Regions from separate parts of the Nocardia canadensis genome, predicted to be linked through region 1. Evidence: predicted binding sites of a transcription regulator. Region 1 holds the regulator's gene; the other holds the start of a gene.

Region 1 (7,010 bases):
ATCGGGGTGGTGTCGCGCGCCGACGAGATCGGCGCGGGCCGCATCGATGCGCTGCATTCCGCGCGTGATGTCGCGGCCCGCTTCGCCGGCGAGCTCGAACGGACCGGGTTGTGCCAGGCGGTGATTCCGGTGGCGGGGCTGCTCGCGTTCGCCGCGTCCACCCTGCGCCAGCCGGAGTTCGCCGCGTTCGAGGCGCTGGCCACGGTGCCCGCGGAGGATCTCGGTGTCGCCCTGCTCTCGGCGGACCGGTTCGCCCGCGCCGACATCGCGCTGCCGGTGGCGCCGGAACTGCGTGCGCAGCTGGCGGATCGCTTCGGCCTGTTCGGTATCCGCATGGCCACCATGCTGATCCGCCTCGGGGTCCGGGATTCGTCCTCGCTCGCCGCGGAACTGGCCGCCCGCAGCGGTATCGATGAACTGCGCTCGGTGCTCGAGGTCCAGTTCGGCCAGCGCGCCGAGGAATTGAAGGCGCATTCGGCGCTGAGCACCCTGGACCGCATCCTCGTCGCCTATTCCGGCACCGAGGCCGACCTGTTGCGGCCACGGGTCCGCGCCCGGCTCGCCGACGTGCACGGGTTCACCGAACTGCGGCTGCTCGGTCGGCTCCGCACCGACGAACTCCCGCTGCCGCCACCGGTTCTCGCCGACCTCCATCGCATCCTGGGTGGTGCGGGCGTGGCCGCCCGCCTGCGTCTCGGACTACCCGCCGACGTCGACCTGGAGACGGTGCGTGCCACGGCATTCAGCGCGGTGCGCACGTGGCGTACCCGGGCCGCCCATCCGCTGGCAGATCAAGCCACCGCGACCGCCTGCCGGGCGGCGGCCCGCAGTGCCGAGGGGATTCTGGCCGAACTGTCGGGCCCGGTCGGATAAGTACGCTCCTCCCCGAGGAACTCCCGGGTCCCGGTCAGCGCATGCCCACCGGGCCGGACAGAACTCCTACGCCCGCAGGAGGGGCACGATCTCCTCGGCCAGGTACTGCTCGACTCCGCGTCCGGCGCGCTTCGCCGCGACCACGGTTGTTCCGCGTTCGTCGGCCCCGGCGGTCAGTGTGTTCCGTGACTCCGTCTCGACGCCGCCGCCGAGGACGAGCGGGCGAACCTGCGCGCGGTCGAGGATGTCGAGCGCTTCCGCCTTCTTCCATACTGTGACGATTTCGGTTTCGAGGCCCATCGGACGCTGTTCCAGCTCAGCCGGACGGAGGTCTCCGGCGGGTCACGATGTCGCGTCGGGTGCTGCGGTTGAGCGAGGTCGGCGCAAGAATGGCCCGGGTTCGGGAAGTTTTTTCGGGCGGCGGGAATGAATCGCCGCAGCTGCTGGTTGTGCAGATCAACAACATTGAGCGTGAGTGACTCAAGTCTAGGTTGACTCGCGAGGGATCTCGAGGGCAGGATTGAGCCCACCACGCTCAGTGTTACTGAGACTGTTGCCCCTAAGTTCGTCAAACAGGAGGAATCACTATGGCTCGTGCGGTCGGAATCGACCTCGGGACCACGAACTCTGTCGTCTCCGTTCTCGAAGGCGGCGAGCCGGTCGTCGTCGCGAATTCGGAAGGCTCGCGCACCACCCCGTCGATCGTCGCGTTCGCGAAGAACGGTGAGGTTCTCGTCGGTCAGCCTGCCAAGAACCAGGCCGTCACCAACGTCGACCGCACTATCCGCTCGGTCAAGCGCCACATCGGCACCGACTGGAACGTCGAGATCGATGGCAAGAAGTACACCCCGCAGGAAATCTCCGCGCGCACGCTGATGAAGCTGAAGCGCGACGCCGAGGCCTACCTCGGTGAGGAGATCACCGACGCGGTCATCACCGTCCCGGCCTACTTCGAGGACGCCCAGCGTCAGGCCACCAAGGAAGCCGGCCAGATCGCCGGCCTGAACGTGCTGCGCATCGTCAACGAGCCCACCGCGGCCGCGCTCGCGTACGGCCTGGACAAGGGCGACAAAGAGCAGACCATCCTGGTCTTCGACCTCGGTGGCGGCACCTTCGACGTCTCGCTGCTGGAAATCGGCGAGGGCGTCGTCGAGGTCCGCGCGACCTCCGGTGACAACCACCTCGGTGGCGACGACTGGGACGAGCGGGTCGTGTCCTGGCTGGTCGACAAGTTCAAGGCGTCCTCGGGCATCGACCTGACCAAGGACAAGATGGCCATGCAGCGTCTGCGCGAGGCCGCCGAGAAGGCGAAGATCGAGCTGTCGTCGAGCCAGTCGACCTCGATCAACCTGCCCTACATCACCGTCGACGCGGACAAGAACCCGCTGTTCCTCGACGAGCAGCTGACCCGCGCCGAGTTCCAGAAGATCACCTCCGATCTGCTGGACCGCACCCGCGCGCCGTTCCAGTCCGTCATCAAGGACGCCGGCATCAACGTGGCCGACATCGACCACGTCGTGCTCGTCGGTGGCTCCACCCGTATGCCCGCCGTCTCCGACCTGGTCAAGGAACTGACCGGCGGCCGTGAGCCGAACAAGGGCGTGAACCCGGACGAGGTCGTCGCCGTCGGCGCCGCCCTGCAGGCCGGTGTGCTCAAGGGCGAGGTCAAGGACGTCCTGCTGCTCGATGTCACCCCGCTGTCGCTGGGCATCGAGACCAAGGGTGGCGTGATGACCAAGCTCATCGAGCGCAACACCACCATTCCGACCAAGCGCTCGGAGACCTTCACCACGGCCGACGACAACCAGCCGTCGGTGCAGATCCAGGTGTTCCAGGGTGAGCGCGAGATCGCCTCGCACAACAAGCTGCTCGGCTCCTTCGAGCTGACCGGCCTGCCCCCGGCCCCGCGTGGCGTGCCGCAGATCGAGGTCACCTTCGACATCGACGCCAACGGCATCGTGCACGTGACCGCCAAGGACAAGGGCACCGGCAAGGAAAACAAGATCAAGATCCAGGACGGCTCCGGCCTGTCCAAGGAAGAGATCGACCGGATGGTCAAGGACGCCGAGGCGCACGCCGCCGAGGACAAGGCCCGCCGCGAGGAGGCCGAGACCCGCAACCAGGCCGAGTCGCTGGTGCACCAGACCGAGAAGTTCATCAAGGACAACGAGGACAAGGTCCCGGCCGACATCAAGTCGAAGGTCGAAGAGGCCATCGCCGAGGCCAACACCGCGCTGGCCGGCACCGACATCGCGGCCGTGAAGACCGCGGTGGAGAAGCTGGCGACCGAGTCGCAGGCCCTGGGCCAGGCGCTCTACGAGTCGCAGGCCGCCGACGCCGCCGCCGAGGGCAACGGCGCGGGCCCGGTCGATGACGACGGTGTCGTCGACGCCGAGGTCGTGGACGAGCCGGTCGACACGGAGAAGAAGTGACCGAGGCCAACTCCGAACAGGAGCTGATCGAAGACATCGTCACCGATGCCGACTCCGCCGCCGACGTGGCGGCGGAGCCGACCACCGACGGCGAGGCCGAGGCGCCGGTCAGCGACGAGCTGGCCGAGCGCACCGCCGACCTGCAGCGGTTGACCGCGGAATACGCGAACTACCGCCGCCGGGTGGAGCGGGATCGTCAGGCCAACATCGACGCGGCCAAGGCCGCGGTGGTGACCGAGTTGCTCGGTGTGCTCGACGATCTGGACCGGGCCAGGGCGCACGGCGACCTGGAGACCGGCCCGCTCAAGGCCGTCGCCGACAAGCTCGAGACCGCGCTGACCAAGCAGGGTCTCGTCGAATTCGGCAGCGTCGGTGACCCGTTCGACCCCACGCTGCACGAGGCCGTGCAGCACGAGGGTTCGGGCGCGGATCCGGTGATCGGCCTGGTCATGCGCAAGGGCTATCGGTTCGGCGAACGGGTGCTTCGGCACGCGCTGGTCGGGGTAACCGATGCCGAGGCCGTGGGGGCATCGGATTCGGATGCCGACGGCGACAACCAATAGGAACGCGCCGCGAACGACGGGCCCGGAGGCGGTAGCGGAGCGTAACCACGCAGGGCCCCGAGAGCGGCGCAATTCAACACAGAGAGGAGGAGATGCCCGGTGAGCCAACGGGAGTGGATCGAGAAGGACTTCTACAAGGAGCTGGGTGTCTCCTCCGGCGCCTCGCAGGACGAGATCAAGAAGGCCTACCGCAAGCTCGCCCGCGACCTGCATCCGGACTCCAACCCGGGTGACACCAAGGCCGAGGAGCGGTTCAAGGCGGTCAGCGAGGCCAATGCCGTGCTGTCGGATCCGGCCAAGCGCAAGGAGTACGACGAGACGCGCCGCCTGTTCGCGGGCGGTGGCGGTCGTGGCTACGGCGGTGGCGGGTTCACCCCCGGCGCCGGCGCCGGCTTCTCGCAGGACTTCAACATCGGTGACATCTTCGGCCAGGCCGGCGGCGCCGGTGCCGGCGACGGCGGGCTCGGCGATCTGCTGGGCGGGCTGTTCAACCGGGGTGGCGCGCGCGGCGCGAGCCGTCCGCGCCGGGGCGCCGATGTGGAGACCGAGACGACGCTGGGCTTCCGCGAGGCGGCCCAGGGCGTCACCGTCCCGCTGCGGATGACCAGTCCGTCGCCGTGCACCACGTGCCACGGCAGCGGCGCCAAGCCGGGCACCAGCCCGCGAGTGTGTCCGCACTGCAACGGTTCCGGTGTGGTCAGCCGTAATCAGGGCGCGTTCGGTTTCAGCGAGCCCTGCGACGACTGCCGCGGCACCGGGTCGATCATCGACGATCCGTGCACGGACTGCTCGGGCACCGGCATCCAGAACCGCACCCGCACGATCACCGTCCGGATTCCGCCCGGTGTCAGTGACGGACAGAAGATCCGGTTGGCCGGGCAGGGCGAAGCGGGCTTGCGTGGGGCGCCCTCGGGCGACCTCTACGTGACCGTGCACGTCAGCCAGGACAAGGTGTTCGGCCGTCAGGGCGACGACCTCACCCTGGTGCTCCCGGTGAGCTACAGCGAATTGGTGCTGGGGACAACTGTTTCCGTGCCGACGCTGGACGGCCGGGTCGGTGTGAAGGTGCCGCCGGGCACCGCCGACGGGCGTATCCTGCGGGTACGCGGTCGCGGTGTGCCCAAGCGCGGCGCGGCGGGCGGCGCCGGTGACCTGCTGGTCACGGTGAAGGTCGCGGTTCCGCAGAACCTGGATTCCGATGCCACCGATGCGCTCAAGCGCTATCAGGAGGCGGAGAAGGCGGGTGGCTTCGATCCGCGTGCGGGATGGGCGGGTGCTTGACGATGTCCGATAATCCGAAGTCCGCGTCGGGTGGGGCCTCGCGTGCCGAGTTCTTCATGATCTCGGTGGCGGCTCAGCTGGCGGGTATGCACGCGCAGACGTTGCGCACCTATGACCGGCTGGGTTTGGTCACGCCTCAACGCACTTCGGGTGGCGGACGCCGGTACTCGGCCCGCGATGTCGAGCTGCTGCGCGAAGTGCAGCGGCTGTCGCAGGACGAGGGTGTCAACCTCGCCGGCATCAAGCGCATCATCGAACTCACCAACCAGGTGGAGGCGCTGCAGCAGCGCGTCGAGGAGATGAGCGCCGAGCTGGAGCAGTTGCGGGCGGGCTACCGGCCCGACCTGTCGCCGCCCCAGCGCAGCACCGCGCTCGTGGTCTGGCAGCCACGGCATCGGCGCTGAGGTCCACGTTTCGGCCGAGCCCCCGGTTCGCGATCCGCTCCCGCGGTCGCGGGCCGGGGGCTCGGCCGTCGGTCGGTCAACCCCCGGCGACCGTCTGGTGATTCTCCAGCAACCTCTTTATTCGTGATCTTGCTCATCCCCTACCCTGGCGCAACGCTGTGAGGTGCGGATATATCTCGGAACCATCACGGAAGTTTGCTGGGAGGACGCTGAATTCGGACCAATCGGAGCCTGTTTCCGCAGGAGAATCGCAGCTCTCCGACACACCGTCCCCGCGTGTCGCGGCACGGCGCGTCGGATTTCGGGGCCCCGGATTCGTTGCGGAAGAGTCGCTCTACCAGGCACATTGGTGCGAGATCGGTGCTTTTGCGGGCAAGATCAGCAAAGTGTGAGGTCGTGTTCACCGGTCCTTAACGATCTTGGGGTATGTTTTCAGGTGATACTGATGAGTACTATCTGGTTTTCACAGAATTACATGCGTGATGTTTAAGAGTACGATTCCGAAGCTGGCAAACCTCGCCTAGACTTCTCGCATCGGCTGCTGACGAGTGTCCTCCCAGCCCGTCACTCGCCGGCGCGGCTAGCGTTCGATGGCGAAACGAGGTTGTGACACATATGGATTCGCGGACTGTCGCTTTGATCCGAACTACGTTCAAGGCGGTTGCTGCGGAAGACGGTGGGCCCGAGAAGCTAGCCAGGTCGTTCTACTCGATCCTGTTCACGGACTATCCCGGAATCCGTGACTACTTCCCGGCCGCCATGGACTCCCAGCGTGACCGGCTCGTCAAGGCGATCTCCTACGCGCTCGACCGGCTGGAAGAACCGGACAAGCTGCTTCCCTTCCTGGCCCAGCTCGGGCGCGATCACCGCAAGTACGGTGTGCAACCCGCGCACTACGTCGCGGTCGCCAATTCGCTGAAGTCGGCCATGCGCCAGTTCGCCGGGACCGAGATGTGGACCGACGAGGTCGCCAGCGCCTGGGACGAGGGCCTGGCCACCATCAGCGGCGCGATGATCAGCGCCGCCGACAAGGAGACCACCCCCGCCGCCTGGAGCGCGACCGTGGTCGAACGCCGGGAGGTGCTGCGCAACCTCGCGGTCATCCGGGTCCAGCTCGAGCAGCCCATGCAGTACGCGGCCGGCCAGTACCTCAGTGTCCAGGTGCCCGCGCGGCCCCGGATGTGGCGCTACCTGTCCCCGGCCAACCCGGCGAACGCCAACGGTGAGATCGAGTTCCACGTGCGCAGCGTGCTCGGCGGCTGGGTGAGCCCGGCCATGGTCTCGCACACCACCGTCGGCGACCAATGGCTGCTCGGTTCTCCGCTCGGCGGGCTCGGCGTGCCGCGCAACACCAAACGCAAGATGCTGATGGTCGGCTGCGGCACCGGCATCGCGCCGCTGCGCGCGCAGATCATGTCGATGGCCCAGCGCCGGGTGAACCCGAAGGTCCACCTGTT
Region 2 (5,145 bases), on a different contig from region 1:
GATCGCCCGGCAGTGCCGGGCTTTCGACGCGCGGGTCGCTCATCGGGGGCCGCCTGGCAACGCCGTACTGATGATGATCTTGGCGTGGATCGACCCGTCTGGGTTCTTGTCGCCCTGCACCATAACCATGTCGCCGACGGGCAGCTCGCTCGCCTTCGTGCTGGTCAGCGAGATCACCTGGGTGGCATCGTCGATCAGCACCCGAACTGTCGACCCGCCGAGGGTGCTCATGGTGATCTCGGTGCCGGTGTTGGCGGTGATGCTGCCCATCGTGGCACCGAGATCGTCGCCACCGCCGAGACCGGGCAGCCCGGGCAGGCCACTCGCGCTGGGCGGCACGACCGGAGTGGTCTGCCTGCTGGTCGGCGGCGCCACCTGGCTGGTGGTCAGCCCCGACGCGGTGGTGTCGTCATCGGAGGAGTTGCCGCTGAGCACCAGGCCGGCGAGCACACCGCCGACCGCGATCAGCGCGAGCACGCCCAGGCCGAGCGCGATCCACAAACCGGTGTGCCGCTTCGGCGGTTCGCCCTGGTCACCGTCCTGCGGCCGGGGCGGGTAGCCCGGAGGCGGCGGGGCCGGATAGCCCTGGTCGTAGCCGGGGGGCGGCTGGTGTGGTGGCGGTTGCGCTGCGGGATAACCGCTTTCGTAGGCGCCCCACTGCGCGTCGTGCGGAGGCAAGGCCTGCGTCGGGTTCGACGGCTGCCCCCACTCGTCGAATCCACCGCCTCCGTACGGCTTGGTCGAATCCATGCCCGGCGAACCCAACCGTTCGGTCGGCGAATCCTCCGGGCGTTGCCCCCACGGATCGTTCGGGTTCGTCATGAGCTCCAGCGTAGGTCAGCGCGGTGCGTTGGGAGGTCCCTACGCACCGCGCTGTGGATATTTCACGAGCTGTGGACAGCCTCGCGACCGACGACCAGCGTGTCGGTGGCGTCGTCTACGCTCACCCGCACCGTGTCGCCGTCGACGACCGCGCCGGAGAGCAGCTCCTTGGCCAGGCTGTCGCCGATGGCCTGCTGGATCAGCCTGCGCAGCGGCCGCGCACCGTAGGCCGGGTCGTAGCCGCGCACCGCCAGCCACTGCTTGGCCTCGTCGGTGACATCGAGGGTCAGCCGCCGCTGCGAGAGCCGCTTCTGCAGCTGCCGCAGGTTGATGTCGACGATCGACTCCAACTGCTTGGCGTCGAGCGCGTGGAACATCACGACGTCGTCGAGCCGGTTGAGGAACTCCGGCTTGAACGCGCGCCGCACCGCCTCCATCACGTGCTCCCGATCGCCGCCCGCACCCAGGTTGGAGGTGAGGATGAGGATCGTGTTGCGGAAGTCGACCGTGCGGCCCTGGCTGTCGGTCAGCCTGCCCTCGTCGAGAACCTGCAGCAGGATGTCGAAGACGTCCGGGTGCGCCTTCTCGATCTCGTCGAACAGCACCACCGAGTACGGCCGCCTGCGCACCGCCTCGGTGAGCTGGCCACCCTGGTCGTAGCCGACGTATCCGGGCGGCGCGCCGACCAGACGAGCCACCGAGTGCTTCTCGCTGTACTCGCTCATGTCGATGCGGACCATGGCGCGTTCGTCGGCGAACAGGAAGTCCGCCAGCGACTTCGCCAGCTCGGTCTTGCCCACGCCGGTCGGACCGACGAACAGGAACGACCCGGTCGGGCGATTGGGATCGGCGACCCCGGCCCGCGCCCGGCGCACCGCGTCGGACACCGCCTGCACCGCTTCTTCCTGCCCGACGACGCGCCCGGCGACCTCGGTCTCCATCCGCAGCAGCTTGGCGGTCTCGCCCTCGAGCATCCGGCCGACCGGCACACCCGTCCACGACGACACCACGTCGGCGATGTCGTCGGGGGTGACCTCTTCGTTGAGCATCACGTCGCCGTCCGGCGCCGCGCCGCTGACCTGCTCGGCCGCGGCGAGCTCCTTCTCCAGCGCGGGGATCCGGCCGTAGCGCAGCTCGGCGGCCTTGCCCAGGTCACCGTCGCGCTCGGCGCGCTCGGACTCCCCGCGCAGCGCCTCGAGCTGCTCCTTGAGCCCGCGCACCGAGTCGATCGCGTTCTTCTCGTTCTGCCACCGGGTGGTCAGCTGGCTGAGCTTCTCGCGGTCGTCGGCCAGTTCCTGCCGCAGCTTCTCGAGCCGCTGCTTGGAGCCCTCGTCGGTCTCCTTCTCCAGCGCGACCTCCTCGATCTCGAGGCGGCGCACAGCCCGCTCCACCTCGTCGATCTCGACCGGCCGGGAGTCGATCTCCATGCGCAGTCGCGAGGCCGACTCGTCGATCAGGTCGATCGCCTTGTCGGGCAGGAACCGGGAGGTGATGTAGCGGTCCGACAGGGTCGCGGCAGCCACCAGCGCGGAATCGGTGATCCGCACGCCGTGATGCACCTCGTAGCGCTCCTTGATGCCGCGCAGGATGCCGATGGTGTCGGCCACCGACGGCTCACCGACCATGACCTGCTGGAACCGGCGCTCGAGTGCCGCGTCCTTCTCGATGTACTTGCGGTACTCGTCGAGTGTGGTCGCGCCGACCAGGCGCAGTTCACCGCGCGCGAGCAGCGGCTTGATCATGTTGCCCGCGTCCATCGCCGAGTCGCCGGTGCCGCCTGCGCCGACGATGGTGTGCAGCTCGTCGATGAAGGTGATGATCTCGCCCGCGCTGTTCTTGATGTCGTCGAGCACGGCCTTGAGCCGCTCCTCGAACTCACCGCGATACTTCGCGCCCGCGACCATCGCGCCCAGGTCGAGCGAGACGACCTTCTTGTTGCGCAACGACTCCGGGACGTCGCCCTCGATGATCCGGCGCGCCAGACCCTCCACGATGGCGGTCTTGCCGACGCCGGGCTCGCCGATGAGCACCGGGTTGTTCTTGGTGCGCCGCGAGAGCACCTGCACGACGCGGCGGATCTCGGTGTCGCGACCGATCACCGGGTCGAGCTTGCCCGCGCGGGCGGCCTCGGTGAGGTCGGTGGAGTACTTCTCCAGGGCCTGGTAGCTGGCTTCCGGGTCGGGATTGGTGACCCGCGCGCTGCCGCGCACCGTGGTGAAGGCATCCCGCAGCGCCTCGGGGCTCGCGCCGTGCCTGCGCAGCAGCTTGGCCACCTCGGAGTCGCCGTCGGCCAGGCCGACCAGCAGATTCTCGGTCGAGACGTACTCGTCGCCCAGCTCGGTGGCCAGACGCTGCGCGGCGGCCAGCGCCGCCAGTGCCTCGCGGCCGAGCTGCGGTGTGGTGGTCGCACCGGTCGCGCGCGGCAGCCGGTCGGCGATGTCGCCCGCTTCGCGCTCGACGGTCGCCGGGTCGACGCCGATGGCCTTCAGCAGCGGGGCGGCGATGCCATCGGTTTGATCCAGCAACGCCACCAGCAAGTGCGCCGGACGGATCTCCGGGTTGCCTGCCGCCGAAGCGGCCTGAAGGGCGGCGGTCAGCGCCGCCTGTGTCTTGGTGGTGGGATTGAACGAGTCCACAGATCTCCTCGGGTAGGTCAGGTATCGACTGGTTCAACGCTCACAAAGTTGAGTCTGTTCCACTCAACTCCAACTTTTTCCGGTGGGCACCGAATCGGTCTTCACGCTACGCCGCGACACCACCGAAGACGATCAATCACCGCACGTCGCAAGGCTGTCCGCCTAGGATTGCCGTGCCCGGACCACCCGAGGAAGAGGAGCCGACCGATGCGCGCGATCGTGGTTCAGAAGTTCGGTGCCACTCCCGAACTGGCCGAGATGCCGGTGCCGGAGCCCGGGCGCGGGGAGGTGCAGGTCGCGCTCGACGCCGCCGGGGTCAACCCGTTCGACCTGAAAATGGCCGACGGCCTCCTCGAGGGCAAGATGCCCACCGACTTCCCGATGATCCTCGGCGTCGACGGCGCCGGCACGATCTCGGCGGTCGGCGCGGGCGTGCGCTCGTTCGCCGTCGGTGACCGGGTGGTCGGCAAGTTCCTCACCGCACCCGCCGGGCACGGCAGCTGGGCGCAGTACGCGACCCTGCCCGAGGACGCCACGCTGGTGCCGATCCCCGAGGGCGTCACCTCGGTCACCGCCGCCGCCCTCCCGGTCGCGGGCGTCACCGCCCAGGACCTGGTCGACACCGCCCGGATCCGCCCCGGGCAGACGGTGCTGATCGTCGGCGCGACCGGCGGTGTCGGCTCCTTCCTGGTCCAGCTCGCCAATATCGCCGGCGCCCACGTGATCGCCACCGCCCGCGGCGACGCCGCCGACCAGGTCGCCCGCCTGGGCGCCGCGGAAACCATCGACTACACCCAGATCCGCCCCGCCGATCCCACTGTGGTCGACCCCGACCCCGCCACCCAGCGCGACTCCAGCATCACCGGCGCCGTCCGCTTCACCCATCCCGACGGCATCGACGTCCTCTTCGACCTGGTCAGCAGCCCCGCCGATTTCGCCACCCACGCCACCCTCGTCCGCCGCGGCGGCCGCGCCTACTCCACCGTCTGGGCCGCCGACGAGCCCACCCTGCGCGAACACGACATCGCCGGCGGCAACTTCGAATCCAAAGGTCGCGGACCCGAACTGAGCCGCCTGCTCGCCCGCGTCGCCTCGGGCGACGTGGTCGTTCCCGTGGAAGCCACCGTCCCCCTCGAAGCCGCCCCGGCGGTCCTCGGCGCGGGCAGCGCTCGCGGAAAGACTGTCCTGGCCATCTGATTCCAGCCGACGAAGGCGATCCATCGATGTATCCGGCCGCAGATCATTCGGCTGTCGAGTGGCGCGGTCGGGGCACCGGCGGCGAGCACTGGCGAGGTCAGCGGGGGCGGTAGATGCCGGATCTGGCCCTGGTCGCGGTGGTGGTGAGGATCGTGGCGAGAGTCGAATGGAGGCGGGTGGGGGTGGTCGGTTTGGCGATGAAGGTGGTTTCGCCGTAGAAGACGTAGCGGCCGTCGTTGGTGAGGTCGTGGAGCTGGAAGTCGTCGCGGCCCTCGGTGTGGCGGTTGTCCACGCTGGCGTGGGCGTAGACGCCGATGTGGGTGAGGGTGTCGGTGGGTTTGGCGAGGAAGGTTTCGAGTTGTTCGCGCGGGGTGGGGTTCCACAGGTCGCGGACATGCGGGCGGGGAGCGGCGAGTTCGGCTGCGGTGACCTTGATTTCGCGGCCGGAGCCGGGACCGACCTTCGGGAGGGTGGACAGGACCGCGGCGGC

What was found. The regulator HspR, encoded in region 1, represses chaperone genes until heat shock. The targets are predictions, from matches to a motif close to ANNTGAGTNNNNNNNACTCANNT.
Region 2: a site for HspR is predicted at 3,505-3,527, ahead of clpB (ATP-dependent chaperone ClpB). Genes of this name have one in related genera too.

Annotation. Positions count from the first base shown of each region.
Region 1 covers NZ_JAVCWB010000001.1:6,840-13,849, reverse strand. The annotation lists gene Q7X29_RS00080 (dynamin family protein) at 1-873, shown strand, start outside; gene Q7X29_RS00075 (hypothetical protein) at 940-1,173, opposite strand; gene dnaK (molecular chaperone DnaK) at 1,461-3,305, shown strand; gene grpE (nucleotide exchange factor GrpE) at 3,341-3,868, shown strand; gene dnaJ (molecular chaperone DnaJ) at 3,968-5,149, shown strand; gene Q7X29_RS00055 (heat shock protein transcriptional repressor HspR) at 5,152-5,553, shown strand; gene Q7X29_RS00050 (globin domain-containing protein) at 6,169-7,010, shown strand, end outside.
Region 2 covers NZ_JAVCWB010000010.1:2,100,752-2,105,896, forward strand. The annotation lists gene Q7X29_RS32995 (DUF5666 domain-containing protein) at 40-822, opposite strand; gene clpB (ATP-dependent chaperone ClpB) at 885-3,458, opposite strand; gene Q7X29_RS33005 (NADP-dependent oxidoreductase) at 3,666-4,655, shown strand; gene Q7X29_RS33010 (ESX secretion-associated protein EspG) at 4,753-5,145, opposite strand, start outside.